Regions from separate parts of the Rhizobium sp. SG741 genome, predicted to be linked through region 3. Evidence: predicted binding sites of a transcription regulator. Region 3 holds the regulator's gene; each other region holds the start of a gene.
The links. The regulator PhoB, encoded in region 3, activates phosphate uptake and scavenging genes when phosphate is short. The targets are predictions, from matches to a motif close to TGTCATNNANCTGTCAT.
Positions count from the first base shown of each region.

Region 1: FHT29_RS06015 (acetoacetate decarboxylase) is a predicted target of PhoB. The motif match lies at 7,506-7,522, and genes of this name have one in related genera.
Region 2: FHT29_RS15495 (DUF2794 domain-containing protein) is a predicted target of PhoB. The motif match lies at 2,229-2,245, and genes of this name have one in related genera.

Region 1 covers NZ_JAAZQP010000002.1:122,764-132,784, forward strand. The annotation lists gene FHT29_RS05985 ((2Fe-2S)-binding protein) at 46-522, shown strand; gene FHT29_RS05990 (xanthine dehydrogenase family protein subunit M) at 522-1,505, shown strand; gene FHT29_RS05995 (xanthine dehydrogenase family protein molybdopterin-binding subunit) at 1,502-3,790, shown strand; gene FHT29_RS06000 (winged helix-turn-helix domain-containing protein) at 3,838-4,560, opposite strand; gene FHT29_RS06005 (metallophosphoesterase) at 4,716-5,486, shown strand; gene FHT29_RS06010 (patatin-like phospholipase family protein) at 5,506-6,663, opposite strand; gene FHT29_RS06015 (acetoacetate decarboxylase) at 6,699-7,445, opposite strand; gene FHT29_RS06020 (3-hydroxybutyrate dehydrogenase) at 7,653-8,441, shown strand; gene ppk2 (polyphosphate kinase 2) at 8,529-9,443, shown strand; gene FHT29_RS06030 (LuxR C-terminal-related transcriptional regulator) at 9,650-10,021, shown strand, end outside.
Region 2 covers NZ_JAAZQP010000005.1:275,437-285,457, reverse strand. The annotation lists gene FHT29_RS15510 (ABC transporter permease) at 1-97, shown strand, start outside; gene FHT29_RS15505 (Bax inhibitor-1/YccA family protein) at 294-1,034, shown strand; gene FHT29_RS15500 (GNAT family N-acetyltransferase) at 1,154-1,711, shown strand; gene FHT29_RS15495 (DUF2794 domain-containing protein) at 1,806-2,207, opposite strand; gene FHT29_RS15490 (thioredoxin family protein) at 2,540-3,283, opposite strand; gene acnA (aconitate hydratase AcnA) at 3,547-6,237, opposite strand; gene ccmA (heme ABC exporter ATP-binding protein CcmA) at 6,501-7,148, shown strand; gene ccmB (heme exporter protein CcmB) at 7,339-7,998, shown strand; gene FHT29_RS15470 (heme ABC transporter permease) at 8,078-8,839, shown strand; gene ccmD (heme exporter protein CcmD) at 8,841-9,014, shown strand; gene FHT29_RS15460 (DsbE family thiol:disulfide interchange protein) at 9,011-9,625, shown strand; gene FHT29_RS15455 (DUF2585 domain-containing protein) at 9,841-10,021, opposite strand, start outside.
Region 3 covers NZ_JAAZQP010000003.1:389,090-399,110, reverse strand. The annotation lists gene FHT29_RS10405 (DNA helicase) at 1-449, opposite strand, end outside; gene apaG (Co2+/Mg2+ efflux protein ApaG) at 1,060-1,452, shown strand; gene FHT29_RS10395 (Hsp33 family molecular chaperone) at 1,459-2,448, opposite strand; gene argF (ornithine carbamoyltransferase) at 2,496-3,413, opposite strand; gene FHT29_RS10385 (aspartate aminotransferase family protein) at 3,487-4,686, opposite strand; gene FHT29_RS10380 (GcrA family cell cycle regulator) at 5,111-5,644, shown strand; gene phoB (phosphate regulon transcriptional regulator PhoB) at 5,833-6,516, opposite strand; gene phoU (phosphate signaling complex protein PhoU) at 6,549-7,262, opposite strand; gene pstB (phosphate ABC transporter ATP-binding protein PstB) at 7,314-8,129, opposite strand; gene pstA (phosphate ABC transporter permease PstA) at 8,144-9,478, opposite strand; gene pstC (phosphate ABC transporter permease subunit PstC) at 9,475-10,021, opposite strand, start outside.

The sequences.
Region 1 (10,021 bases), on a different contig from region 3:
TAGATTTCGAACGTCTCATTCTCGTGACGATGGCAGGAGCTTATCATGACACGATCCATTCATATTGCGCTCGATATTAACGGGCAGCGACACGAGCTCGACGTCGAGCCGCGCGTCACGCTGCTTGACGCGCTGCGTGAGCATCTGACGCTGACGGGCACCAAGAAGGGCTGCGACCAGGGCCAGTGCGGGGCCTGCACCTGCCATGTCGATGGCAGGCGTGTTCTCTCCTGTCTGACGCTTGCCGCACAGGTGGAGGGGCGCCAGATCACCACGATCGAGGGTCTGGCCGGTGAAGCCGGCGATCTGCATCCGATGCAGGCGGCATTCATCGAGCATGATGCCTTCCAGTGCGGCTACTGCACTCCGGGCCAGATCATGTCGGCAGTTGCCTGCATCCGCGAGGGTCATGCGGGTTCCGACGCCGAAATCCGCGAATACATGTCCGGCAATCTCTGTCGGTGCGGGGCCTACAACAGCATCGTCGCGGCGGTGCGCCAAGCAGCGGCGGAGGCAGCGTAATGCGGGATTTCTCCTATATTCGCGCCGCATCCGCCAGCCAGGCCGGCAGTGCCGCGCAGCAGTCGGGTGCCATGTTTCTGGCCGGCGGGACGACGTTGCTCGATCTTGCAAAATGCGGTGTGAGCGAGCCTGAAACGGTCATCGATATCACCCATCTTTCCGGCATGAGCGGCATCACCGTCGATACGGCCGGTGCCAGGATCGGCGCGCTCGCCAGAATGAGCGAAGTGGCCGACCACGGGGATATTCGGGCAGCATTCCCGGCGGTTTCGCAATCGCTTTCGCTTGCCGCCTCCGCCCAGCTCCGCAACATGGCGACGATCGGCGGCAACCTTTTGCAGCGGACCCGCTGTTCCTATTTCCGTGATCCCGGCGCCTTTCCGGCCTGCAACAAACGCAATCCCGGTTCCGGCTGCGCGGCGATCGGCGGTATCACGCGCAATCATGCCGTGCTCGGCGCGAGCGAGGCCTGCATCGCTTCCTATCCCGGCGATTTTGCGGTCGCTCTGGTTGCCTTCGATGCGGTTGTCGAGCTCGATGGCCGCAAGGTGGCCGTCGACGATTTCTTCCTTGCGCCCGGCAATACGCCGGATAGGGAGACGGTATTGCAACGCGGCGAAATGATCACCGCCATCAGCATTCCGGCCTCCGCTGCCGCCGTGAATTCGACCTACATCAAGGTCCGCGACCGCCAGTCTTATGAATTCGCCGCTGCGAGCGCTGCCGTCGGCCTCGAACTGGAGGCGGATGGCAAGACCGTCCGTGATATCCGCGTAGCACTCGGCGGCGTCGCTACCAAGCCGTGGCGCGCGCGCTCCGTGGAACAGGCGCTCATCGGCAAGGCTCTCGACGCTGATATCGTCGAAAAGGCAAGCCGGCTCGCCATGGAGGGCGCCGTCTCGCATGGCGGCAACCACTACAAGATCGAACTTGCGCCGCGCGTCGTTACCCGCGCCATTTTGAAAATGGGAGGTCTTGCATGACCATGATGGAACCTCGCAAACACGGCGATGCCTCAGATGGCACCGTCGGCGGCCGTCAGTCACGCTTCGAAGGCAGCATGAAGGTCACGGGTACTGCGACCTACGCGCTGGAATACCCGTTCGAGAACCTGGCCTATGCCGTTCTCATCCAGAGCACGATCCCGGCCGGTCGTGTCCTGAAGGTCGACATTGCGGATGCGCTTGCGATACCGGGCGTGCTCCTGGTGCTGACGCCGGAGGATGATCTGGGTCTCAAGCTCGGGGCAGACTGGGGCGGTAACAAGCCCGCGGAAGGACCATACTATCCGCTGCCGCGTGAGGTGCAGTTCAATGGCCAGTCGATTGCCGCCGTCGTGGCCGAGAGCCGTGAACAGGCAACGGAAGCAGCCAGGCTTGTGCGGGTCACCTACGAGGAAAGCAAATACGTCGCCAACCTCAACGACCCGAATGCCGGCGAGGGCAAGCTCATGGACGCGCTCTCCTCCGCCTGGGGCGATGCCGAGGCGGCGCTTGCCGCATCCCCGGTCCGGATCGAGGCCGAATATTCCACGCCGCGCGAATATCACGTCGCGATGGAGCCTCACGGCCTGACGGCGAAATGGGATGGCGATCAGCTGACCATCTGGGAGCCGAGCCAATGGTCGCACGGCATGGCGCGCATGTATTCCGAATGGTTCGACATGCCCTATGAAAATGTGCGGATCATCTCACCCTTCATCGGCGGCGGCTTCGGATCGAAGGGGCAGCCGCTTGCCTATGGCGCTGTCGCGGTCGCGGCTGCAAGAAAGCTCGGCCGGCCGGTGAAGCTCGCGGTTACGCGTCCGCAGAATTTCACCAGCTATGGCGGCCGTGCTGGGACGAAACAGAAGATCGCACTTGGCGCCACCGAAGATGGTATCCTGCAGGCGATCGTTCATCGCGGCACCAGCGAGACGTCCGTCTACGCGGACTGGCCGGAGCAGACGGGGGCGGCAACCTCGATCCTCTACAAGGTCGAGAATTTCTCCTCGCAGCATCGCATCGTGCCGGTCAACAGCGTGACGCCAGGCGCCCTGCGCGGGCCGGGCAAGAATCCGAGTGCCTACGGCATCGAATGCGCGATCGAGGAGCTCGCCTACAAGCTCGGTATGGACCCGCTTGAACTCCGGCTGAAGAACTATGCCGACCACGACTACCAGTCCGGCAAGCCGTGGTCGACTCGGCAGCTGCGCGAGGCATTGACCAAAGGAGCGGAGACCTTCGGCTGGTCGCGGCGCAGCCATGCGCCACGGTCCATGCGCGACGGCAAGACCCTGATCGGCTGGGGTATCGGCTGCGGAACCTTCCCCGTCATTCGGGCACCGAGCGAGGCGATGATCCGCATTCTTTCCAGCGGCAAGGTCGAGGTCATCAGCGGCGCCATCGACATGGGGCAGGGGACCTATACGATCCTTGCCCAGAGTGCGGCTGAAGTCTTCGGCATTCCGGTGGATCAGGTCGAAGTCCATCTCGGCGATTCACGGCTGCCGGGTTCGGCAATTGCCGGTGGCTCGATGCTGGCCGGCTCGATCATGGGGGCCGTCCATAAGGCCGCAGTTGCCGCGCGCGACGAGCTTATCGGCCTTGCGCTCAGCGATGCCAATTCGCCGTTCCGCGATACGGGGGCGAATACGCTGAACTTCGTCGAAGGTCGCATCGCCGCGCCGCGCGGCGAAGCTCCTTCACTCACGCTGGCGGAACTGATGTCCGCGCTCAAGCGCGAGGAGATCGAGGTTCGTCGCAATACCTTGCCTGAAGGCGCGAGCGCCCAGGAGCAGGTGCAGGCCTGGACGACCATGGCCAGAGTGCAGGGACCGACGATGGGCGATTATTCCATGCACAGCTGGTGCGCCCATTTTGCCGAGGTGCGGGTCGACGAGGATTTCGGCACGGTGCGGGTGTCCCGCATGGTATCGGCCTTCGATTGCGGCCGGCTCTACAATCCGCGGCTGGTCGAGAGCCAGTGGCGGGGCGGCATCATCATGGGCATCGGTCAGGCACTCCTCGAGGAGGGATTGGTCGACATGCGCAACGGGCGAACCGTCAACAACAATGTGGGCGATTACCTCGTGCCGACGAATTCGGACATACCGGATCTGCAGGTGATCTCGGTCGGTGTACCTGACCACAATGCCTCGGCGCTCGGCGGCAAGGGTGTGGGCGAAGTCGGCATTGTCGGCGTTGCGCCCGCTATCGCCAATGCGGTGTTCCATGCGACCGGCAAGCGGATCCGCGACCTGCCCATTACGCTGGAAAAACTTCTCTAGAGGCGGGTCAGTATGGAGTGGGAAGGGCGGAGCCTGGGCTCCGCCCGCTATACGGTATGATCGACGGATACCTTCAATATCTGCTCCTCAATGCCGAAATGCTTTTTCAGCCCTATCCATCCCATAGGCGTGACCTCGACGGCGCGGGACGACTTTGCGCGCCGTATCCACCCCTTGGTGCAAAGAAGATCGGTGAATCGAACGCCGAGCGGGCCGGCGAGATGGTATTGCCGCTCCGTCCAATCGAGGCATTGCCGGGCGAGACCGCGCCGGCCCGGCTTGACCGCCGCGACCTCGAGGCCAACGCATGCAAACCAATCCGCGCCGGCTTGCGTTACCTCGAATTGTTTATCGGATGCCGCAACGAGAAAGCCTCGCTCTTGCAGCCCGCAGGCGACCGCCACGCCGACGCGGCCGGCCAGATGGTCGTAGCAGCAGCGCGCAAACTGGAGTTTTTGTGCGTCATGCGTGAGCGCTCTTCGGCGAACAGGTTCCCTCGGTCCTATGGAGGCGAGGTTTTCGAGAACAAGGGCCACATGAGAGCCGGCCAGGCGATAGTAACGGTGACGCCCTTCCGTTTCGACCGTTAGCATGCCGCCCGCCAGCAGTTTGCTCAGATGCGAGCTGGCCGTCTGCGCGGTCACGCCGGCGCAATAGGCCAGCTCACCAGCCGGCCGCGCGCGTCCGTCGAGCAACGCGGTGAGCATGACGGCGCGAGCGGAATCAGCAATCAGAAAGGCTGCGGCGGCAATATTCGGCTGTTGGTTCATCATCGTGGCTCCTGAGGTCAGCCGCCATCTTAGCAGGAAAGATGTTCGCACGCTTCGACACGGGTCGAAGCATCGAGTTGGGTCGGCATCATAGGTTGCGGTGTTAGATCACGACTCTGAACACCACAACCATCTTCTCGAATTGAGGTCCGGCAATGACCAGAACTGTTATCGCTCACTTAACCGACGCTCACCTCGGCCAGAAACTGACGATGGGAGCCGAAATGGCCGGCACCAAAATGCGCTATCTCGACGAGCCTCGAGAGCATGAGGACCATCTTCGGTTAGTTCTCGACGATATCGCCTGCAAGGGCATCTCTGATGTCGTATTTGGTGGCGATATCGGGACGCAGGAATCGGTTGGGGGTTTTTTCGAGATTCTGGGCGGCTATGATTTCAAAGTGTCCATCATCCTCGGCAACCACGATACCTATCCCAACGTCGTGCAACATTGTCGCATGGACGATGGTGCCGTCGAAGGAAAGATGTGCTTTTCACACAATAGCGGACATCTGAAACGCATCTTTCTTGATTCGTCCGATAACGTGCTGGGCGACGATCAGCGCGCCTGGCTTGCCCGTGAACTCGATGGCGTAAGCAAGGCAGCGCTCTTTGTGCATCATCCGGTCCTTGCGATCGATACGCCCCTGGAGCAGTCTGGCGTCGCCTTGCGTGACCGGGATGAGGTCAAGACGCTGCTTCTTTCCCGCACCGATTGCGAGCTATCGGTATTTTGCGGTCATTACCACATGATAGACGAGGTCCGCCAAGCGAATATCAGCCAGTTCGCCACGCCGGCTGTTTCCTATCAAATCATTAAGCATTCCGACCCGCTTCGGGTGGATACCGGCGCGTTCGGCTATCGGATCGTGGAAATCGACGACGCCCGGATCAGAACGGAAGTCGTGATGCTCACGAGCGCATAGGCACCAAAACGGTGCCGTCTCAGACCGGGTCTTCGCGATGCAGGTCGTGGATCGCAACGGCGTCGTCGCCGAGGGGCGGCAGCAGCCATTCGGTATGGCGCAGTGTGCGCTTGGTGTCCTCGAGGCCCATGTCCCAATGTTCGCGCATCGAGGTGCCGGAGAATTCATAGTCCTTGGCGTGGCCCTCGTAGTTCTTGTGCTGATAGATCAGGTGGACGATGTTGACCACGCCGGCATCGGAATAGTCGATGATCAACTCTTCCTCTTCCGGGGTCAGCTGGTCCTTCGGGACGCGCTTCAGAGCGCCGAGCAGCTTCATCTTCAGCCCGTGGATACGCTTGAAATTGTCGGTGTTCTGCCGGGTGCGGCTTGAATACATGATATCCTTGTGGCGCGACAGCACGTCCGGCATGCTGCGCGGCAACACGCCGCGGGCGCTGAACAGATCGACCTGGAAAACCAGCGAGCTGCGATCCTCGTCCTGGTCGAGCAGATATTGCAGCGGAGTATTGGAGACGATGCCGCCGTTCCAATAATATTCACCTTCGATGCGGACGGCCGGCAAGGCGGGCGGCAGCGCGCCGCTCGCCATGATGTGTTCCGGTTCGATGCGCAGATTGTCGGTGTCGAAATAGACGAAGTTGCCCGTCCTGACATTGACCGCGCCGACGCTGAAGCGCTTCTTGCCGTCGTTCAGCACGTCGAAATCGATCAGCATCTCCAGCGTTTTCTTCAGTTCGGCGGAATCATAGAAGCTGGTAGCGCCCTCTGCGCCCGGCAGTTCGAGCCATGGATTGGGGAAGCGCGGCTTGAAGAAGCCGGGCTGCCCCATCGTCATGGTCATCCATGAGCTGGTGCGGTTGCGGATGTCGCGGAAGACGTCGCCTTCCGGCGTGTAGGCCCAGATCTTGCGGCCGGAAATGATCTGCCAGAACTGTTCGAGGCGCTGCAGGCGGTGGCGCGGCTCGTTGCCGGCGATGATGGCCGCGTTGACGGCGCCGATGGACACGCCGGAAAGCCATGTTGGCTCGCATCCCGCCTCCGCCAGAGCCTGATAGACGCCAGCCTGATAGGCACCGAGCGCGCCGCCGCCCTGAAATACCAGGGCGACACGATCATATTGCGTGGCAATTTCGGGGATCGTCGGCACTGCGGCTTTGGCGTTTCGTTCGAGCACGGTGCATCTCCAGCAAAGGGAAAGATAAGGCTCTGTTACCTGCGCTCGGCGAGATAGTCGTGAACGACTTCGCCGAGCCCGAGCGTCAGATCCGCGGTGAAATGGACGGCCGAGACCACTTCCAGAACCGGCAGCCGCGCCACGTCCGCCATCACATGCGGCCTGAGATCGAGGGCGGCGGGCGAAGTCCAGGCTTCCTTGATGGTGATATCGGTCAGGTAGTAGCGCACGAGCTCGCAGATGCGCGGCGTGGCGTCGACATGCGGCACGATCTTGATCAGGAAATTGGGCTCGGACAGAGCGGCAAGCAACGGTGCCTGCTCTACCGGCTTGTGCTTGTAGCCCATCGTTCCCGTCGCGCACAGCACGCTGCCGTAATGCAGCGTGCCGACGATGACCTCGCCTTCGTTGACGATCTTTGGATTGGCGAGTTTCTTCGGGAAGCCCCAGATCTCGCGGCCGCCGGTGATCGGCGCATCGTCGTCCAGATACATGGAATGGACGTAGCCGCCAGCCTGGCCCCGATATCTGACCGGGATGACCTGCCCGGTCTCCGTATAGTCGCCGAAGCCGGTGGAGTGGGGCATGCGGATGAATTCGTATTTCACCAGCGGCTCGTCGATTTCGAGCGGCTCCGGCACCACGGCCTGCAGTGCCTCGCGCGTGGTGCGATAGGTTATGATGATGTATTCGCGATTGAAAAACCGATAGGGTCCGGGAGGATAGGAAGGATTGGTCAACGGCATCGCATAGGCATGCTTGAGAATGTCTTCGACCTTCATCGCATTTTTCCACAGTTGGAGAAAACCGCCGGGCGTAGCGGCGAAAACTTGCATGGTTGCATGACAGTGAAATGTCAGTTGCCGGATAGTTGCCGCCGACTGGCCGTCGGATCTGTTATCAAAGCGACATATGACACTGGCAGTGTGCGCTCATCTCGGCATTTTCCATTTACTCAACCATGTCATAGAGATTGCGGGAGTTGCATTATGGGTTCGTTGACTTCGAAGAATGCGCTGGTCACTGGTTCGACGAGCGGCATCGGGCTTGCGATTGCGCGCGCCTTTGCCGCCGAAGGTGCGAACGTTACGATCAACGGTCTCGGCGATGCCGACGCGATCGAGAGGGAACGCGCAGCGATCGAAGCCGATTTCGGCGTGAAGTGCCGCTATTCCGGCGCCAACATGATGAACGGCGAGGAAGTGACCTCAATGGTGCGCGATGCCGAGAAAGCCTTCGGCAGCCTCGATGTTCTCGTCAACAATGCCGGCATCCAGTTTGTCGCCCCGATCGAGGAATTCCCGGATGACAAATGGGAAGCGATCATCCGCATCAATCTTCTCGCCGCCTTCTACGCGATCAAGGCCGCCATTCCCGGCATGAAGGCCCGCAAGTGGGGCCGCATCATCAACACGTCCTCGGCGCATGCGCTGGTCGCCTCGCCTTTCAAGTCGGCCTATGTCTCGGCCAAGCACGGGATCACCGGCCTGACCAAGACGATCGCTTTGGAAGCTGCGCGGGATGGCGTCACCGTCAATGCGATCGCGCCGGGTTACGTCTGGACGCCGCTGGTCGAAAAGCAGATCCCAGAGACGATGAAGGCACGCAACATGACGGAAGAGCAGGTCAAGCACGACGTGCTGCTCGCCGCCCAACCGACGAAGGAATTCGTCACCGTGGATGAAATTGCCGCTGTCGCCGTATTTCTGTGCAGCGACGCGGCCAAGCAGATCACCGGCACGACGCTTTCCGTCGATGGCGGCTGGACTGCCGAGTAATACCGCGACTTGAGTGAGCGCGAGCGCGCTGGCTCCTTCCGGTCGAATATTTCAACATCAATAGGAAAACAGAGCAGGAAGCGCGCAATGACCGAAGAGACCCAGGATCGGCTCAACCGCATCAAGGACGAGATTGTCGATAGCTTCGACGAAGAACTGGAGATGCAGCTCGAGGAAGATCGCCTGGACGAGCTGGTTGCCGAGGGGATGGGTGACGAGACCGGCCCCTCGCTCGACCGCAGGATCTATTTCCGCGAGCTCTTTCGCCTCCAGCACGAACTCGTGCGCCTGCAGGACTGGGTGCAATACAAGAAGCTCAAGGTTGTCGTGCTGTTCGAGGGCCGCGATTCCGCCGGTAAGGGCGGCGCCATCAAGCGGGTCACGCAGCGCCTCAATCCGCGCGTCTGCCGCGTGGTCGCGCTGCCGGCGCCGTCGGAGCGCGAGCGTCATCAATGGTATTTCCAGCGCTACACGGCCCATCTGCCGACCGCCGGCGAAATGGTGCTGTTCGACCGCAGCTGGTATAACCGCGCCGGCGTCGAGCGCGTCATGGGTTTCTGCACATCGGAGGAGCTCGAAGAATTTTTCCGCTCTGTTCCCGATTTCGAGCGCATGCTGGTACGCTCTGGCATCATTCTCATCAAATACTGGTTCTCGATCACCGACGAGGAGCAGGAATTCCGTTTCGGCATGCGCATTCAGGATCCGTTGAAACAATGGAAACTGTCACCGATGGACCTCCAGAGCCGCGTGCACTGGGAGGAATATACCAAGGCCAAGGAAGAGATGCTGGAACGTACTCACATTCCGGAAGCGCCGTGGTGGGTCGTGCACGCCGTCGACAAGAAGAAGGCGCGCCTCAACTGCATCGCGCATCTCCTCACCCAGATCCCCTATGAAAATGTGCCGAAGCCGGAAATCATCCTGCCCGAGCGCATGCGCAATGCCGACTATCATCGCACGCCGGTGCCGCTGGAAATGTACGTGCCGGAGATCTATTGATACGATGAAGCGATGACGGTCCCGTTTCGGCGGGTCCGCCATCGAAGCCCGCTGTGTGGTAAGCGAGACCGATCTCTGTCGATCGTCTTCCTCGAAGCATGCGCAATGACTGAAATCGTTTCCAGATTTGCCCCACAGGGGACAACTAAGAGACGAGGTTTAGCTTGACTTGCCAAGAGCCTGCCAAGTCCGCATCATCGCGCCCCATGAGTGGACAGAACCGATTTGCTCCCCCAACAAGCGGACAGCAAACCATCAAGCGCGGCGATCTGTTGCGGCAGCTTCAGCGCGCCGGACTGCGTCGGCTGACGACCATCGTGGCGCCTGCCGGTTACGGCAAGACCTCGCTTGCGGCGCAATGGTACAAGCTACTGAAGGAGGAAGGTGTCAGTCTCTGCTGGGCCTCGCTTGATGCCGAGCATATGGATCAGGCCACCTTTCTTCTTGCCCTCATCGATGCGCTGGAGCCGCTTCTGGCCGAGGACGGCGGCGACGCCGGCAATCTGCCGGCAAGCGCGCTTCTTTCCGTCCTTGCGACGCGCCTGCGCAAGCTCGAGGGCCCCGTCATCGTCTTCCTC
Region 2 (10,021 bases), on a different contig from region 3:
GCTCATCATCGCCCTGGTGCTGACGGTCGGCATCGGTCTGATCGGCACCTGGCGCATCCTCGGCCAGAAGGCGGCGCCCGTTCTGCGCGAACTGTGAATCGCCTTCGCGGATTAACCGAACGCCGCGAAAGCCGCCCGATATTACGCCGATTTAACACGGCGCCAACAGCTAGACCCTTGTGTATAAGGCATGAAAGCCTCATATTCTGTGCAGGCATGCTGGAGCTCCGCAGCGGCGCCTGGGCCTGGAAGGCCCGACACCGTACTCACATCGGAGCTTAAAAGAGGAAAACATGGCTGACTTTCGCAACTACCAAAACCGGGCGCAGAGCGGTGCGCAATCCGGTGCGATGATAGACGAAGGCCTTCGAGCTTACATGCTCAAGGTCTATAACCTGATGGCGCTGGGTCTGGCGATCACGGGTGTTGCCGCCTATCTCTCCTTCACCCTCGCTTTCGCCAACGGACAGATCACGACCTTCGGTCAGGCGATCTATCTGAGCCCGCTGAAGTGGGTGGTGATCTTCGCTCCGCTGGCAATGGTCTTCTTCCTGAGCTTCAGGATCAACCGCATGAGCGTAGCCGCCGCGACGACGACCTTCTGGGTCTATGCCGCGCTGGTGGGCCTGTCGCTGTCGTCGATCTTCATCATCTACACCGGCCAGAGCGTGGTGCAGACCTTCTTCGTGACCGCCGCCTCCTTCGGCGCGCTGTCGCTCTTCGGCTACACGACGAAGCGTGATCTCTCTGCGATGGGCTCGTTCATGATGATGGGTCTCTTCGGCCTGATCATCGCCTCGCTCGTCAACATCTTCCTGGCTTCGTCCGCCTTGCAGTTCGCGATCTCCGTGATCGGCGTGCTGATCTTCGCAGGCCTCACCGCCTACGATACGCAGCGGATCAAGGAAATGTACTACACCGCCGACGATGCGACCGTGGCCGGCCGCAAGGCCATCATGGGCGCCCTGTCGCTCTACCTGGACTTCATCAACCTGTTCATGTTCCTGCTGCAGTTCATGGGCAACCGCCGCTAATTGCACGGTTTGAACAACTCATCGGAAAGGCGGCTTCGGCCGCCTTTTTTATTTGCCTGGCTGCCGGCTCTGCGATTTGATATCGACGTTCAAAATCCCAGATCAGGCAATAGAAGCACATGTCCGTCAGCCTTCGCAGCGCAACTCCAGACGACCTCCCGCAAATCACCGCCATCTACCGCGATTCCGTCCTGAACGGCACGGCGAGCTACGAGATCACGCCGCCGAGCGATGAGGAGATGGCAGACCGCTTTCAGGCAATCCGGGAGAAGGGCTATCCCTACATCGTCGCCGAAGACGAGGGCGGCGCATTCCTCGGCTATGCCTATGCCTCGGCGTTCCGCACGCGGCCGGCCTATCGCTGGATGGTGGAGGATTCGATCTATCTTGCCCCGGAAGCCCGCGGGCGGGGCGTCGGGAGGCTGCTGCTGGACGCCTTGGTGGAGAGCTGCCAGACGCTCGGCTTCCGCCAGATGATCGCCGTCATCGGCGGAGCACATCCGGCCTCCGTCGCCGTGCATCGCGCCGCAGGCTTCACCGAGGTAGGGTTGCTGAAAGGCACCGGCTACAAGCACGGCCGATGGCTGGATACCATGCTGATGCAAAAGGCGTTGGGCGATGGTGCGGATACCGATCCGGATCCGTCGGTTTATCCTGGGACGTTGTTCGGCGGGTAGCATTACCCGTATGCCGAGCCTCTGATACCCCCTCGGTCACTTCGGGACAGAGGGGGGCCGCACTATCCTCATACCCACCGTCAATTCAGGGAAACTACTTCTCCACCAGCTTCAGCTGCTTGTCGAAAACCTTCAGCACCTGGCTCAGGTCATGCCCGCGTTTCAGGATCATGCCGCTGGTGCTGACCACCGAGAAGGCGCCCTGCTTGGCGGCCAGCTTCGGGTTCTTTTCGATACGGAAGAGCGGCATCTCGCCGGAGCGTTTGAAGACGGAGAAAACCGCCTTGTCCTTGAGATGATCGATTGCGTAGTCCCGCCACTCGCCTTCGCCGACCATGCGGCCGTAGATCCACAAAATGGCGTCGAGCTCCCGGCGATGAAAGGTCACCGGTATCGGATCCCTGCTCTGTTTGTATTCCCTGAGATCAACAACGACGGAGGTGGTGGTATCGACGGAGCGGCTTTCGCTATGTCGCAAATCCGGCTGATCAGTCATCAATCCCCCAAGGGCTATCTCATGACAGGAGAATGACAGTTTGCCTCAGCCGCTTCAAATTGCAAGACACCTGGCCGCTCACAATTTCTTTTCGGCGCGAGAAAGCATCTTGGCAGCGCCGCATTTCAGTCAAAACGACGCCCAATTTACAAGAATTATAGTCAGCCGTTTGGCGCCGCCGCGCCAAACGGCCCGGCCGGGGCGCATCGATTAAACCCCAGCCCCGAATGCGTCCTCGCCGGGCACCTCCCCTTTTTGGCGGCAGCCAAAATAGGGGCCTTTTCGGCGCTAGCCGAAACGGAGAGCTTTCAGGCTGATGTGGGAAAAGCCACTCAGCCGTCCGAGCCGATCGTCAAGACAGTTGCCCCGATGATGGCGGCCGGATCACCCGAAGGCGTCGAAGCCTGCAGGAGAACGGCAAGCCCTTTCCTACCGGCTTTATCAAGCACATTGGCGGGCAAGACGATGTTCATGGCCTTGCCATCCCACATGCCCACGGTTTCGACATCGGAGACCGCATGCATATAGGCAATCTGCTGGCCGTTGTTTTCGCCGCCCTTCGGAGCCACCATCTGTTCCTTGTCGAAATAGACGACGACCACATTGGCCTTGCCCTGGCCAGCACCGATCTTGATCTCGAGCTCGTCGCCCTTCATGGCGGCATTCACCGGCACGATCAGCCCTTCGCCTCCACGCTGGAAGTCATCAAGCTTGACATTGATTGCGCCGAGGTCGGCACCATTCATATGATCCCGGCCATTGACGACGGCCTGGGGGGTATAGACCCCGCTCCGGCCCAGCGCGCGGGCATAGGCATATTGGCGCGCCGTATTGTCCTTGGACGCCATGGTGTCGCTCCAGCCGAGATAGTTCCAGTAGTCGACATGATAGGCGAGCGCCACAACGTCGCCCTGGCGGATCAGCTTGCGGAACGCCGCATCGGCGGGCGGACAGGAGGCGCAGCCCTGCGCGGTGAAAAGCTCGACCACGCCCTTGATCTTCGCAGCCTCCTGCGCATGCAGCGAACTTGCCAGCGCGATGCCTGCCAGAAGTGGAACCGAAAATCGAAGGCGCATTCCCTTGTACCTCTTTCTCAAATTCGAGAGTGTCTGCCCGTGCAGACCTCGAAACCGCTCACGCTCCCTGGGGCAGCCAAGTCCGTATCAAGCCCGAAAAATCTGAAACAAGAGATAATAGTTTAGCGCGATGACGCAAAGTCACGATGGGGTGAGGCAAAGGCCCGACAACGCGCGTCTCGTACACATCAGCGTGAAAAAAGACGCCGCCGGGAAACTTCCCCGGCGGCATGCAATCATGGCTTCAAAGCCTATCAGGCCTATCAGGCAGCGAGATCGCGCAGAACGGTCTGCAAGATGCCGCCATTGTTGACGTAGATGATCTCATCCAGCGTATCGATACGGCAGATGATCGGGATATCGCGAACCGTGCCGTCGCCATAGGTGATCTTGGCGATCTTGCGCTCGCGCGGCTTGATATGTTCCAGGCCCTCGATCGAGACGATCTCGTCGCCCTTAAAGCCAAGGGTTGCCCAGGTGGTGCCCTCCTCGAAGACGAAGGGGATGACGCCCATGCCCACCAGGTTCGAGCGGTGGATGCGCTCGAAGGACTGGGCGATCACGGCGCGCACGCCGAGCAGGTTGGTGCCCTTGGCAGCCCAGTCGCGCGACGAGCCGTTGCCGTATTCGACGCCGGCGAAGATGACGAGCGGAACGCCCTCGGCTTTGTACTGCATGGCCGCATCGTAGATCGAGGTCTCTTCCTTGGACGGATAGTGGATGGTGTAGCCACCCTCCTTGCCGTTCGGGCCGAGCATGTGGTTGCGGATGCGGATATTGGCGAAGGTGCCGCGCATCATCACTTCATGATTGCCGCGGCGCGTGCCGTACTGGTTGAAGTCGGCAACGCCGACGCCATGGTCGATGAGGTAGGAACCGGCCGGCGAGGCAGCCTTGATCGAACCGGCCGGGGAAATATGGTCGGTGGTGATCTTGTCGCCGAACAGGCCGAGAACGCGGGCGCCCTTGATGTCGGAAATGCCGGCGCCGGTCTTGCCCATGCCGACGAAGTAAGGCGGGTTCTGCACATAGGTCGAGTTGTCGTCCCAGGCATAGGTCTGGCCCGGAGGAACCTGCACGGCCTGCCAGTTGGCATCGCCCTTGAAGACGTCGGCGTACTTGGATTCATACAGTTCGCGGGTGACGTATTTCAGGATGAATTCCTGGATCTCGTGCGAGGTCGGCCAGATGTCCTTGAGATAGACCGGCTTGCCGTTCTGGTCTTCGCCGAGCGGCTCCTTGGTCAGATCGAGCTGCACCGAGCCGGCGAGCGCATAGGCGACGACGAGCGGCGGCGAGGCCAGGTAATTTGCCTGGACATCAGGCGAAATGCGGCCTTCGAAGTTGCGATTGCCGGAGAGGACGCCTGATACGATCAGGCCCTTGTCGTTGATCGTCTTCGAGATCGGCGCCGGCAGCGGGCCGGAATTGCCGATGCAGGTGGTGCAGCCGAAGCCGACCAGATTGAAGCCGAGCTTGTCAAGATCGGCCTGCAGGCCGGACTTGGCGAGATATTCGCCGACGACCTGGCTTCCCGGTGCCAGCGAGGTCTTGACCCACGGCTTGGTCTTCAGGCCCTTGGCGACGGCGTTGCGGGCGAGAAGGCCGGCAGCGATCAGCACCGACGGGTTCGAGGTGTTGGTGCAGGACGTGATGGCGGCGATCGCAACGTCACCATGGCCGAGATCGAAGTCCGTGCCTTCCACCGCATAGCGGTTCGAAAGCTGGCCGGGCTTCTTGTATTCGGTGTCCAGCGAGGTAGCGAAGCCGGAGGCGATGTTTTCCAGCGCGATACGGCCTTCCGGGCGCTTCGGGCCGGCCATCGACGGCACGACGTCGCCGAGATCGAGCTCCAGCGTATCGGTGAAGACGAGGTCGGCGCCGTCATTGTCACGCCACATGCCCTGCGCCTTGGAATAGGCTTCGACGAGCGCGATGCGGTCCTTGGCGCGGCCGGACATGTTGAGATAGTTCAGCGTTTCCTTGTCGACCGGGAAGAAGCCGCAGGTCGCGCCGTATTCCGGACCCATGTTGCCGATGGTGGCGCGGTCGGCGAGCGGCAGCGCGTCGAGGCCGGGGCCGAAGAATTCGACGAACTTGGAAACAACGCCCTTCTTGCGCAGCATCTGCACGACGGTCAGCACGAGGTCGGTCGCGGTGACGCCTTCCTTGAGCTTGCCGGTCAGCTTGAAGCCGATGACTTCTGGCAGCAGCATGGAGACGGGCTGGCCGAGCATGGCGGCTTCAGCCTCAATGCCGCCGACGCCCCAGCCGAGAACGCCGAGACCGTTGATCATGGTCGTGTGCGAATCGGTGCCGACGCAGGTGTCGGGATAAGCGATCGTTTCGCCGTCTTCTTCCTTCGTCCAGACGGTCTGGCCGAGATATTCGAGGTTGACCTGATGACAGATGCCGGTGCCGGGGGGAACGACGCGGAAGTTCTTGAACGCCTGCTGGCCCCACTTCAGGAAGCGGTAACGCTCGCCGTTGCGCTGATATTCAAGCTCGACGTTGCGGGCGAAAGCCTGCGGCGTGCCGAATTCATCGACGATAACAGAGTGGTCGATAACGAGGTCGACCGGAACAAGCGGGTTGATCTTTTCCGGATCGCCACCGAGGGAGACCATGGCGTCGCGCATGGCGGCGAGGTCGACAACGGCCGGGACGCCGGTGAAGTCCTGCATCAGCACACGCGCCGGGCGATAGGCGATTTCATTCTCGACTGTGCCCTTGTTGGTCAGCCATTCGGCGACGGCAAGGATATGTTCCTTGGTGACCGACTGCCCGTCTTCAAAACGCAGCAGGTTTTCCAAAAGCACCTTCATGGAATAAGGCAGCTTGGAAACATCGGGCAAACCATTCGCTTCAGCCTTGGGCAGGCTGAAATAGATGTAGTCTTTCCCGTTCACGGTCAGCGTGGAACGACAATTGAAACTGTCAAGAGATTTAGACACGAGATACCCCGTTTCTGATAGCCAACACAGTCGTGCGAACGCCTATGCACTTTATGCACATCAGGATGCGGGTACGGCCATTTCCGCTGTCCGCACGTAAGGCAGAAAACCTTATGTTCGGCGCAAGGATGAAATTCACGCCGACCGCTGGCGTGGTTGCAGGTCTTATAGATAATTTCGTAAAGACTTGCCAGAGTGACAAGATGCAAATTTGGACAATTTTTTGCGCGTTGCGGCAACGAAAATAGGGAAAGCCTGAGCGAATGCATCTAAGGGCTGAAAATCTGGCGGCGAGGCGGGGCGAAGACCTGATTTTCTCGAACGTTTCCTTTGGCTTGGAGGGTGGCGACGCCCTCGTTCTGACCGGCCGCAACGGCTCCGGAAAGTCCACGCTTTTGCGCGTGGTCGCCGGTCTTCTAAGGCAGGAGAAGGGCCGCGTCACATTCACTGGTGCCGACGGCGATTCGGACCGCCTACCCGCCGAGGCCAGCCACTATCTCGGCCATCGCAATGCAATGAAATACGAGCTCACGGTAGCCGAAAACCTGACCTTCTGGAAAGCCTTCCTCGGCGATATGCCAGGCGGCGCCGGCCTCGGCATCGAGGCGGCGGCGGACGCTGTTGGACTTGCCGATATCACCCATCTCCCCTTCGGCTATCTCTCAGCCGGCCAACAACGGCGAATCGCTTTCGCCAAACTCCTGGTCGCCCATCGCCAGATCTGGATCCTCGACGAGCCGACAGCCGCGCTCGACACTTCGGCGGACCAGCTCTTCACCGATCTGATCTCGGCACATCAGAAGAAGGGCGGCATCGTCCTTGCGGCGACGCATCAGCCGCTGGGATTAAATAATGTGCGGGAAATGCGGATGACCGGATTTGCCGGGGTGAGTGAAGGGGTTTGGGGATGACGAGAACGACGATTTTCCTCTTGTCCCCTTGGGAAGACCATGCCCGAAGAGCAGATGAGGGGGGCGAGGAGCGAAGCACAGAGCATCTTGAGCGGAAGCGAAAGATCAGACTTTTATGGAGAAGAAACCCCCTCATCCGGCCCTTCGAGCAACCTTCTTCCCGAGGGGAGAAGGGGATTGGTGCCACATCATGACCGCCCTCTTCCTCCGCGATCTCAAACTCTCGGTGCGCGCCGGCGGCGGAGCCTTGATCGGCATACTCTTCTTCCTCACCGTCGTCGCCGTCATTCCCTTCGGAGTCGGGCCCGACCTGAAACTGTTGTCGCGAATCGGCCCGGCCATCGTCTGGATCGGCGCGCTGCTTGCCTGCCTGCTCGGGCTCGACCGTCTGTTTCAGGCCGAACGGGACGACGGCTCGCTCGATCTGCTCGTCATGCAGGAGACGCCGCTGGTCCTCACGGTTCTCATCAAATGCGCCGCGCATTGGATAGCAACAGGCCTTCCGCTGGTCATTGCCTCGCCGCTGCTCGGTCTCTTTATGAATATGAGTGAAACAGCGATCGCCGCCACGGCCCTGACCTTGCTCGTCGGCTCGCCGGCGATCACCTTCATCGGCGCGGTAGGCGCAGCTGTTGCCGTGGCGCTGCCGCGCGGCGGCCTGTTGGTGTCGATCCTGGTGCTGCCGCTGGCCATCCCCGTGCTGATCTTCGGCGTCAGCGCGACCTATGCTGCCGTCGAGGGGCCGCAACCCTTCCTGCCGCCTTTCCTGATCCTGATCGCCCTCACCCTGTTCTTCGCCGTGCTCGGCCCGGCGGCTGCCGCCCTTGCCTTGCGGAACACGACGGATTGATCGCGATGAGATACTGTTTCGCCCATCTGAGACAATGCTGTCGATTGCCGGAAAAGCCATATCGGGTTAAACAAGCCGCATGAGCGATATCAGCCCTGCGATCAGCCGATTTTCCGACCTCGCCAACCCCACGCGGTTCCTGGCCTTTTCGGCGCGTCTCATTCCCTGGCTGGCAGCGATCTCGGCCATACTCTTTGCGATCGGCCTTTACCTCTCCTTCTCGACCGAGGGCGATTACCAGCAGGGCGACACCGTCCGCATCATGTATATTCACGTTCCGGCCGCCTGGCTTTCGATGATGTGCTACACGATCATGAGTATGTCGGCGATCGGCACGCTGGTCTGGCGTCATCCGCTCGCTGACGTCGCCGGCAAGACCGCCGCCCCGCTCGGCGCCGCCTTCACCCTGATCGCGCTCGTCACCGGCTCGCTATGGGGCAAGCCGATGTGGGGCACCTATTGGGTCTGGGATGCGCGGCTGACCTCGGTCTTCATCCTGTTCCTGATGTATCTCGGCCTGATCGCACTGAACCGCGCCATGGACGATCCGTCCAAAGCCGCGCGCGTCGCCGCCGTGCTGACTCTGGTGGGCTTCATCAACATTCCGATCATCAAGTTCTCGGTCGACTGGTGGAACACATTGCACCAGTCGGAAAGCATCATGCGTCTGGATGGCCCGGCGATCGACACCGCATTCCTCTGGCCGCTCTTCATCATGGCGCTGGCCTTCACCCTGCTGTTCTTCACCCTGCATCTGATGGCGATCCGCAACGAGATCTGGCGCCGCCGCATTGCCGCGCAGCGCCGTATCGCCGCTCGCATGGCAAGTCGGGAGGAATAGCATGACCCATCCCTTCTACGTCTTCGGCTCCTATGGCTTTGCTGCCGTCATGATTCTCGCCATCATCGCCTGGACATGGATCGACGGACGCCTGCGTCGTCGCGAGCTGGCCGCACTCGAAGCATCAGGCATCCGCCGCCGTTCGCAGCGCGCGCCCGAAGGCGATGCGAAATGACCACCGATGCCGGCAATAAGGATCAGCCGAAATCGGGCGGCGGCACCGGGCGCTATCTGCTGGCGCTGATCCCGCTCATCGTCTTTGCCTGCATCGCACTTGCCGTCGGCAAGGTCATGTACGACCAGGAGGTTCATGGCACTGACATCTCCGCCATCCCCTCGGCGCTGATCGGCACGAAAGCGCCAAAGCTCGCTCTGCCGCCGCTCGAAGGCTCCAACCTGCCGGCGCTGACCGATGAGGCCATCAAGGGCAAGCTGACGCTTGTCAATGTCTTCGCCTCATGGTGCGTTCCGTGCCGGGACGAGCATCCGGTACTGAAGGAGCTCGCGAAAGACGGCCGGCTGAACATCGTCGCGATCAACTACAAAGACACGAGTGAGAACGCCCTGCGCTTCCTCGGTGAACTCGGCAATCCCTACAACGCCATCGGCATCGACCCCAACGGCTCCGCCGCCATAGACTGGGGCGTCTACGGCATCCCGGAATCCTACCTCGTCGCCCCCGACGGCACGATCCTTTACAAACAGGTCGGCCCGTTTACGCCGACGAGTTTGAAGGAAGGGCTCTATCCGGCCATAACGAAGGCGCAGGGGAAGCCGGTATCCTGAACTCCTTCTTCCCTCGGGGGTCCGAAGGACGGGTTGAGACCTGCGGCTCAACCCCGGTCAGGTGCCCGAAGGGCGGATGAGGGGGCCGAAAAGCAAAACAACAATGGCCTCAAGCGACAAGCGAACGGCAATTTCCCGGTAACGCCCCTCACCCGGCGCCCCTTCGATAAACTCAGGATTGCCACCCTCTCCCCGTAGGGGCGAGGGGGAACAAGCTAAATCCCGCCCTGCCAGGTCTTGATCGCTTCGACCGGCCAGACGAGCATCAGCACATTGAGCGTGAGATTGTCGCGGATCAGGTAACCCGTCAGGAGCTCGAAGAAGATGGCGATGGCGATCGTGACGATCACCGGCGCACGCCAGGCAAACAGGAAGCCAACCACCATGAACACCGCG
Region 3 (10,021 bases):
AATGTGCCGCGCGGCACTGAGGCCAATTTGCGCGTGATGTAATCGGCACTTATGGCATCGGAACTGTCGAGCTCGAACAGTTCCCTGAACTCGGCCTGATCCACGCCGATGATCCGAAAGCGATCCAGGACGACCTTCTCCGTATCCTCCAGCGTGAAAAAGGCGCTGCGATTGCCAGCCTTCATGGCTCCGACGGCGAGCTTGAGGCTCATCAATGTCTTGCCCTGGCCGGGCCGCGCGCCGACCAGCACCAGATCGCCCGGACTCAAGAGCGAGAACAAATCGTCGGCGGGTACGGGCGCTTGCGTCTTGGCCGCAAGCAAGCTCCAGCCTTGAAATCCTTCGCGGGCCGCTACGCGATCCAGCGCGGCATGCAAAGGAATATTCTGTTGACGCGACAGCAGCCGCGCCTTGCGCTTCAAATGATAAACAGGGGCGGAAAGCCTCATTGTAAACCTCCTATTGCGAGCAATGACCGCAACCCCTCCTTATGCCCGGCGCTCAAACAGTCGGTTTGATGATCGACAGCCCCGCATGAAGTCTACTTTCCCGGATGGAGGGGGGAGGCACGGGCCATGCCAGAATCAGATGATAGCCGAAATCCCCTCGCCGGGAAATCGCAGAGAAGCGCTTCGCGGGGAACACAAGACGGGTTTGGGAATTATATGATCTAGAGATTTGGATTGAGGCGTGGCGGACATGACAATCGAGTCTCAAGTCAACCTGCAATTTCCGTAAGCGTTTCCGCCCATGGAGGGTATTCGGGCAGCAGTATGCGGGATAACAGTGAAAGAGAAGCGGCCTGTGATACTTTTGGCTGCGGCCTATTAACCTTCGATATTAGCCGTAATAGCTAAAAACCGGGATGCTCGGGCCGATCACACGGGTTTTCACCGATCCGTTCCTTGACGGAATAGGTTGCTTGTAGGATACCGCTAGAGATCCTGCATTTTGCGGGACGGTGGAAAGCGGATAATATGCCGCAGACTTAAAGATACTGAGGCTTTTCCAGCGTTTGTCCGACGCTTGATGCTCCAGCGCAGTGGTAAGGTATCAGGCATGTATCGCGCCCTAACACGCGACATAGAAGTGGTCGTGGAGCCGTTTTATCTGGAGGAGCAATCCGATCCGGATGACGATCGCTATGTCTGGGGGTATCGCATCATCATCTCCAACCACTCGAAAGTTTCCGTTCGGCTGGTGACGCGCTATTGGCATATCACCGACATGAACGGAATAGTCGACGAAGTGACCGGCCCCGGCGTCGTCGGCGAACAGCCGCATCTGCGGCCTGGCGACACCTATGAATATTCCTCAGGATGCCCGCTGGACACACCCTCGGGAATGATGTTCGGCCACTACCAGATGGAGACGGATGACGGGGAGCTTTTCCATGTCAAGATCCCCGCCTTCTCCCTCGATACGCCCAACCTGATGCGCACGCTGAACTGAGCCCGATCAGGCCACATTTATCTCGGCTGCCTCGAAGCGGTACGTGGTCGAGCAGAATTCGCAGGTGACGGCGATTTCGCCGTTCTCCTGGCTGGCCTCGATCTCCTCGGCCGAGAACCCCTGCAACACGCCCTTCAGCTTGTCGCGCGAACAGGAACAGCGGTCGAAAACCGCCTTGGGTTCGTAGACGCGCACGCCGCGCTCATGGAAGAGGCGGAACAGCAGGCGCTCGGTGCCGACAAGCGGATCCGTCAATTCATCGGCATCGATGGTCTCCACCAGGCTGCGTGCTTCCGCCCAGGCATCGTCCTCGACATGATCACGCATGCCGCTATCACCATCGCCGCCATGGAGATCCGGCTGGCGCATGCGCTCCGGCGCTTCCGGCAGGAACTGCGCGATCAGGCCGCCCGCCCGCCAGCGATGCCGCGGCTTGCCGTTCTCGTCACGATCGAAAAGTTCTGCGGCGCCCAGGCGAACCCGAGTCGGTATCTGCTCCGACTGGCGGAAATAAGTGCCGGCAATCTCCTCGAGCGAGGCGCCGTCGAGAGCGACGATGCCCTGATAGGGCTGGCTGTAGCGACCCTGATCGATAGTGAAGGCGAGCACGCCCTTGCCGAGCAGCTGTTCCGGCTCGGTTTCACCGGCGGCGATCGCCTTTGCCAGAGCCTCTTCATCGAAACGAGCGTAGGCGCGGACATTTTCCGGCGTCGAGAAATCGGCAACCAGGAGGTCGACGGGACCGTCGCTCTTGGTCTGCACGGTGAACTTGCCCTCGAACTTCAGCGAGGTTCCGAGCAGGACGGTCAGGACGATGGCCTCGGCCAAAAGCCGGGCGACCGGGGTCGGATAGTTGTGCCGGGCAAGAATTGCGTCCAGCAACGAACCAAGCTGTACGGCACGACCGCGCACATCGAGCCCTTCCACCTGGAAGGGAACCACGTGATCGTCACCGGCAAAATCAAACTGACCCAGCGAGGCTGCATTTTCGGCCATTGCTCTACTCCTACTGCGCCCGCGCCCTCAGACGCGGTTTCATATCCTCAGATTGCGCCCAGGCACCAAGCAAGAATCGACTTTTGCGCATGCAGGCGGTTTTCCGCCTCATCGAAAACAACGGATTGCGGACCATCGATCACTTCATCAGTCACTTCCTCCCCGCGATGGGCGGGCAGGCAATGCATGAACAACGCGTCCTTGCCGGCCTGTGCCATCAAAGCCGCGTTGACCTGATAGGGCTGGAAGACGTTGTGACCGCGGGCCCGGTGTTCCTGATTCATGGAAACCCAGGTATCGGTTACCACGCAATCGACACCGGCGACCGCACGGTCGGCATCATGCGAGAGCATGATTTCGGCGCCCTGGTTGCGGGCCCAGTTCAAATAGTGATCCTTGGGCTCGGAACCAAGAGGTACCGCCATGTTCATGCGATAGCCGAACCGCGCAGCGCCTTCGATCAACGAATGCAGCACGTTGTTGCCGTCGCCCGTCCAGGCAATGGTCTTGCCCTTGACCGGGCCGCGATGCTCCTCGAAGGTCATGATGTCGGCCATGATCTGGCAGGGATGCGTATCGTCGGTCAGCGCGTTGATGACCGGAACGGTCGCATGCTCCGCCAGTTCCAGCAGGCGCGAATGATCGGTCGTGCGGATCATGATCGCATCGACATAGCGCGACAGCACCTTCGCCGTATCGCCGATCGTCTCGGCGCGGCCGAGCTGCATTTCGGTTCCGGACAGGAAAAGTGTCTCGCCACCGAGCTGGCGCATGCCGACGTCGAAGGAGACGCGGGTCCGGGTGGAAGGCTTCTCGAAGATCATCGCCAGCATCTTGCCGGCAAGCGGCTTATCGGCGGTACCCGCCTTCAACGCCCTTTTTCGCACGATCGCGTCATCGATGATGTGGCGCAGATCGGCGGCCGCGACAGCCGAGAGATCGAGAAAGTGTTTCGGAGAAGCCATGTCCTCACCTGTACTCCAGAAAAAACAATAACGCCCGCATAGGGCAAGAACGCCCCGACTGCGGGCGTCGAACTTAGGCTGATTTCTTGACGCGGGCGGCGCGTACACGCTCGGCCGCACGCTCGATGCGAGCAAGACCTTCGCGCGCTTCCTCGGCGGTCACGACCAGCGGCGGCAGCAGGCGAATGACATTGTTGCCGGCCGGAACACCCAGCAGATGCTCGGCGCGGATCGCCTGCAGCAGATCCGCTTGCGGGATGGCTGCCTTGATGCCGAGCATGAGACCTTCGCCGCGGATGTCCTCGATGATATCCGGGAAGCGATCCTTGAGCGAAGCAAGGCCCTGGCGGAAGACCAGCGCCATATCACGCACATGCTCCAGGAAGCCATCGGCCAGCACGATATCGAGCACCGCATTGCCGACCGCCATGGCAAGCGGATTGCCGCCATAGGTCGACCCGTGCGTGCCGGCCTTCATGCCGGAGGCTGCCTCTGCCGTCGCAAGGCATGCGCCGAGCGGGAAACCACCGCCGATACCCTTGGCCACCGCCATGATATCGGGCTTGATGCCGGCCCATTCATGGGCGAAAAGCTTGCCCGTGCGGCCGACGCCGCACTGTACTTCATCGAGCACCAGGAGCAGACCGTGCTCGTCGCAGATATCGCGGAGACCGCGCAGGAATTCGTTGGTCGCCGGGCGGATACCGCCCTCGCCCTGCACCGGCTCGATCAGGATCGCAGCCGTCGCATCGGTGATTGCGGCACGAACCGCGTCAAGATCGCCGAAAGCCACCTGGTCGAAGCCGGGGGCCTTCGGGCCGAAGCCTTCGATATACTTTTCCTGGCCACCGGCAGCGATCGTCGCGATGGTACGACCGTGGAAGGCACCTTCGAAGGTGATGATATGGAACTTCTCGGGATGCCCGTTGGCAAACTGATAGCGCCGCGCCGTCTTGATGGCGCATTCCAGCGCTTCGGCGCCCGAATTGGTAAAGAACACCTTGTCAGCGAATGTGGCTTCCGTCAGCCGCTTCGACAGCTTCTCCTGACCGGGCACTTCGTAGAGGTTGGACAGGTGCCATACCTTGTCAGCCTGCGCCTTCAGTTCGGCCACGAGATGGGGATGCGCATGACCGAGCGAATTGACTGCCACACCGGCCGCGAAATCGAGGTAGCGTTCGCCATTTTCCGTGATCAGCCAGACGCCCTCGCCTCGCTCGAACCGCAGCGGAGCGCGCATATAGGTGTCATAAAGCGCCGCTGTCTCGGCCATGGCGTATCTCCTCGATCACAACCCTAAGGACCAATCGCTTCCTTTCCATGAAACGGGTCCGAAAAAATCAAAAATGCCGCCTTGCGGCGGCGTGGGCACTATTGATGTTTTGCACCGCGATGTCAACAAAACTGGCGATTTAGCAGGTGCGAGAGAGCGGCCGCAGCCGAACGGGATGCGTTGGCCGGATCATATTGCATAAATGCCACGCCAGGACAGCAAGTTGGGGAAAACCTCGAAATCGATTCCTCAAGATTCCCGCGACTCTTGTCACGGAGTCAGCCTCACACTAGGTTAAAAACCAATTGCTAGACTGCATGCGGCGGAACTAGTCACCACAATTTTAGAGCGTTTCGCGCCTCGATCCTATGCGGGGCAATGGTGAAGGATTCTGCCATCGGAAACGCGACAGCGGAGACAGGGCATGAATTGGACAGACGAACGCGTCGAGAAGCTTAAAAAGCTATGGTCCGAAGGGTTGAGCGCCAGCCAGATCGCGGCGCAGCTGGGCGGTGTCAGCCGTAACGCCGTCATCGGCAAGGTGCACCGCTTGAGCCTGCCGGGCCGAGCGAAGGCGGGCGGCACGGCGACCGCTGCCCGAACGCCGAAGCGCGGCGCCTCGGCGCCCCGCGCATCGAATTATACATCGCGCGTCGCAACCCGCACGGTTACCCGCCAGCAGGGCGCGACCATGCTCAAGGAAGAGATTGAGGTCGATGCGGTCAACGAGATCCAATATCGTCCGGCTGCCAACGTCGTCGTTCCGATCTCTCGGCGCCTCGTCCTGACCGAGCTGACGGAACGCACCTGCAAATGGCCCGTCGGTGACCCGCTGAAGGACGATTTCCACTTCTGCGGCAACGAGAGCCCGGATGCATCGCCCTATTGCGGCTACCATCAGCGCCTGGCCTACCAGCCGGTGCATGAACGGCGTCGGCCAGCTCAACCGCGCGGCTGAGATGCCCCATAGAGCAATTCCAGGAAAAGTGCGAAGCGGTTTTCCTGGAATTGCGTAAAAACAATAGCATAGAGCCGTCACGCGAGTCGGTGAAACGCGTAGCCGCTCTAGATCAGATAAACGAAACGGGCCGAAAGGCCCGTTTTCTGTTTCCGCCGCTATGTCGATGCCTGAACGGGCGTACCCGCTCAAGCTTCCATGGAGTAACCCGCACCGCGAACGGTGCGGATGACATCCTGCATATTGGAGAAATTGAGCGCCTTGCGCAGGCGGCCGACATGCACGTCGACGGTACGTTCGTCGACATAGATATCGTGTCCCCATACGCCGTCGAGCAGCTGCGAACGCGAGAAGACCCGGCCCGGCGAGGACATCAGGAACTCCAGCAGGCGGAATTCCGTCGGTCCCAGCCGCACTTCGCGGCTCTTGCGGTGAACGCGATGGGTCTCGCGATCCAGCTCGATATCGCCGCAACGCAGTACCGTGGAGAGAACCTCCGGGCGGGCGCGCCGCAGCATCGCCTTGACGCGGGCCATCAGCTCCGGCGTCGAGAACGGCTTGACGACGTAATCGTCCGCGCCGGTGGAAAGACCGCGCACGCGCTCGCTTTCCTCGCCGCGGGCCGTCAGCATGATGATCGGCAGGCGCTCCGTCTCCGGCCGCATACGCAGCCGGCGGCAGAGCTCGATGCCGGATACACCGGGGAGCATCCAGTCAAGGATCAGAAGATCGGGGATGCGCTCCTGGAGACGCAATTCGGCTTCATCGCCTCTGAGGATCGTATCGACCTCGAAGCCCTCAGCCTCGAGATTGTAGCGCAGCAGAACGCTGAGCGCTTCCTCGTCTTCTACAACAGCAACTCTCGGAACCATGCGCCTCTGGTCTCCTTTTCTTCGCTTCCAGATTATTCCGTCACCGCGCCAACGGTGTTGGCGGTATCATCCTTCGGGCGCTCGCCTTCTGGCTGGGCGCCGGTCGCCATGTAATAGATCGTCTCGGCGATGTTGGTGGCATGGTCACCGATGCGCTCGATGTTCTTGGCGCAGAAGAGAAGATGCGTGCAGGTGGTGATGTTGCGCGGATCTTCCATCATGTAGGTCAGCATCTCGCGGAAGAGCGAGGTGTACATCGCGTCGATTTCCTCGTCGCGCTCTCGGATCGACACAGCCTTGTCCGGCGAACGGGTGGCATAGACGTCAAGCACTTCCTTGAGCTGGCTGAGCGCCAGTTCGGAGAGATGCTCGATGCCGCGGGCAAGCCGCCGCGGAACGCCTGTGCCCTGCACGGCGATGACGCGCTTGGCGGTGTTCTTGCCGAGGTCGCCGACACGCTCCAGATCGGAAGCGATGCGAATCGAGCCCATGATCTCGCGCAGGTCGGCGGCCATCGGCTGCCGGCGGGCGATGGTGACGATCGCCTTGTCGCCGACTTCCCGTTCCGCATGATCGAGAATGACGTCGTCGGAAATGACCTTCTGCGCAAGACTGGTATCGCTTTGGACCAGTGCGCGAACGCTGTCGCTGACCATTTGCTCGGCCAGACCGCCCATTTCCGCAATGCGGCGCGTCAGGAACTTCAGGTCTTCGTCATAGGCAGAGAGAATGTGAGTGGAGACCATTTTTCTATCCTCAAGGTGAACTGTGTGAAAGGAGCCGCGCGCACGGCATCATCAACCAAAACGGCCCATGATGTAATCCTGCGTGCGGAAATCGTCGGGATTGGTGAACATTTTATCGGTATCGTTCTCCTCAACCAGATGGCCGAGATGAAACATTGCGGTGCGTTGCGAAACGCGGGCTGCCTGCTGCATGGAATGCGTCACGATGACGATGGTGAAGTTTTCCCGCAGCTCATGGATCAGATCCTCGACCTTTGCGGTTGCGATGGGGTCGAGCGCCGAACATGGCTCGTCCATCAGGATGACCTCTGGACTGACTGCGACCGCGCGAGCGATGCACAGACGCTGCTGTTGGCCGCCGGACAGGCTCGTGCCGGCATCATAGAGCCGATCCTTGACCTCGCCCCAGAGACCGGCTTTCTGCAGGCTGGTCTCGACGATATGCTCGAGATCGGCTTTCGAGCTGTGCAGGCCATGGATGCGTGGTCCGTAGGCGACGTTCTCGTAGATCGACTTCGGAAACGGGTTGGGCTTCTGGAAGACCATGCCGACACGCGCGCGCAGCTCCACGACATCGATGCTGTTGTCATAAACATCCTGATCGTCGAGCGTGATCTTGCCGGTGATGCGGCAGGTCTCGATCGTGTCGTTCATGCGGTTGAGGCAACGCAGGAAAGTGGACTTGCCGCAGCCGGAAGGACCGATCAGCGCCGTGACCGTATTGGCGCGAATGTTCAGGTTGACATCGAAGAGCGCGCGCTTGTCGCCGTAAAAGACCGAGACGTCCTGGCCGATCATCTTATAGGGGATCGTCATCATCTTCTTGGCTAATGCTCTTTCGCCCGCGGCTTCCGTCATCATGTTCATTTGGTCGCCCTCCCCTACCAGCGCCGTTCGAAGCGGCGCCGCAGCAGGATCGCGCCGATATTCATCGCAACGAGGAAGAAGAGCAGCACGATAATCGCTCCGGAGGTCCTCTCAACGAAGGCCCGCTCCGCTTCGCTCGCCCACATGTAGATCTGCACCGGCAGCGCCGTCGAAGGATCGAGCGGCGAGGCCGGATAGTTGGCGACGAAGGCGACCATGCCGATCAGAAGCAGCGGCGCCGTCTCGCCGAGCGCATGCGCCAGCCCGAGGATGGTGCCCGTGAGGATGCCCGGCATGGCGAGCGGGAGCACATGATGGAAGACCATCTGCATGCGCGACGCGCCAAGGCCGAGTGCCGCGCTGCGGATCGATGGCGGTACCGCGCGCAGTGCCGAGCGCGTGGCGATGATGATCATCGGCAGCGTCATCAGGCTGAGCACCAGCCCGCCGACCAGCGAGGCAGAGCGCGGCAGCCCCATCATGTTGATGAACACCGAAAGGCCGAGCAGGCCGTAGACGATGGAGGGCACCGCCGCGAGATTGTTGATGTTGACCTCGATCAGATCCGTCAGCCGGTTTTTTGGCGCGAATTCCTCCAGATAGATCGAAGCGGCGACACCGACGGGCAAGGCGAGCACGAGGACAGTCAGCATCAGATAGAGCGAGCCGATCAGCGCGACGCCGAGGCCCGCGGCCTCGGGGCGGCTCGAGTTACCCGAGAGGAAGAGACCGCTGTTGAAAGCTTCGTGCAGCGCGCCGCTGGCTGTCAGCTGCTTCATCCAGCCGAGCTGCCGATCGGAAACCTTGCGATCCTTCTCGTCGGCCGCCAGGTCGATCTGCCCCTTGTTGGCGGAGTCGATATTGGCGCTCGCAAGGAACGTCACATTCCCAGTCGTTCCGATGATCGAGGGATCGGCCATGATCTTGTTGCGCAGTGCAATCCGCGCACTGTCCGACACCATTGTCGTGGCTTCGCGCACGAGTACGCGATCGGAAGGATCGATGCCCAAGGCCTTCACCAGCGCATCGCGCATGAGGACCGGATAGTTGGCTGATATCAGCACCTTCGGATCGCTGGCGCGCTTGCCGGTGGGGTCGATGACTTTCTCGGTGAATTCGATCGGTAGGGTTATCGAGGTCTGCACGAAGGCGGTATAGCCGTTGCGGACCACGGTCGAGACAAGCGTGAGAAGGAAGACCAGGCCGAAGACTACGGCGGCGATGCCATAGGCCCGAAAGCGGCGCTCGGCGGCATAGCGCCGCTTGATGCCGATATCGCGCCGCGCCGGGGCGCCCGGCGTAAGCCCGCGCGGAATATTCTGTGACGGGGAGGATACGATGTCGCTCATTCGTATTGCTCCCTGTAGCGGCGGACGATGTAGAGCGCGTAGACGTTCAGGCAGAGCGTCAGGCAGAACAGCGTTATGCCGAGCGCGAAGGCGACCAGTGTCTGCGGCGAGGTGAACTCCAGATCGCCGGTCAACTGGTTGACGATTTTCACGGTAACCGTCGTCATGGGTTCGAAGGGATCGAACTGCATGCGAGCCGCGACACCGGCGGCCAGTACGACGATCATCGTTTCGCCGATTGCCCGCGAGGCGGTCATCAGCAGCGCGCCGACGATGCCCGGAAGTGCCGCCGGCAGCAAAACGCGCTTGACCGTTTCCGAGCGGGTGGCGCCAAGACCGAGCGAGCCATCGCGCAGCGACCGCGGCACGGCCATGATGATGTCGTCTGACAGCGAGGAGACATAGGGAATGAGCATGACGCCCATGACGAAGCCCGCCGTCAGGACGCTCTGCGCCTCGATGAAACTTGTATAGCTTCCCGCTAGCAGGCCATCGATCTCCGCCGAGATGTCTCTCAGGAACGGCCCGACCGTGACGAGGGCA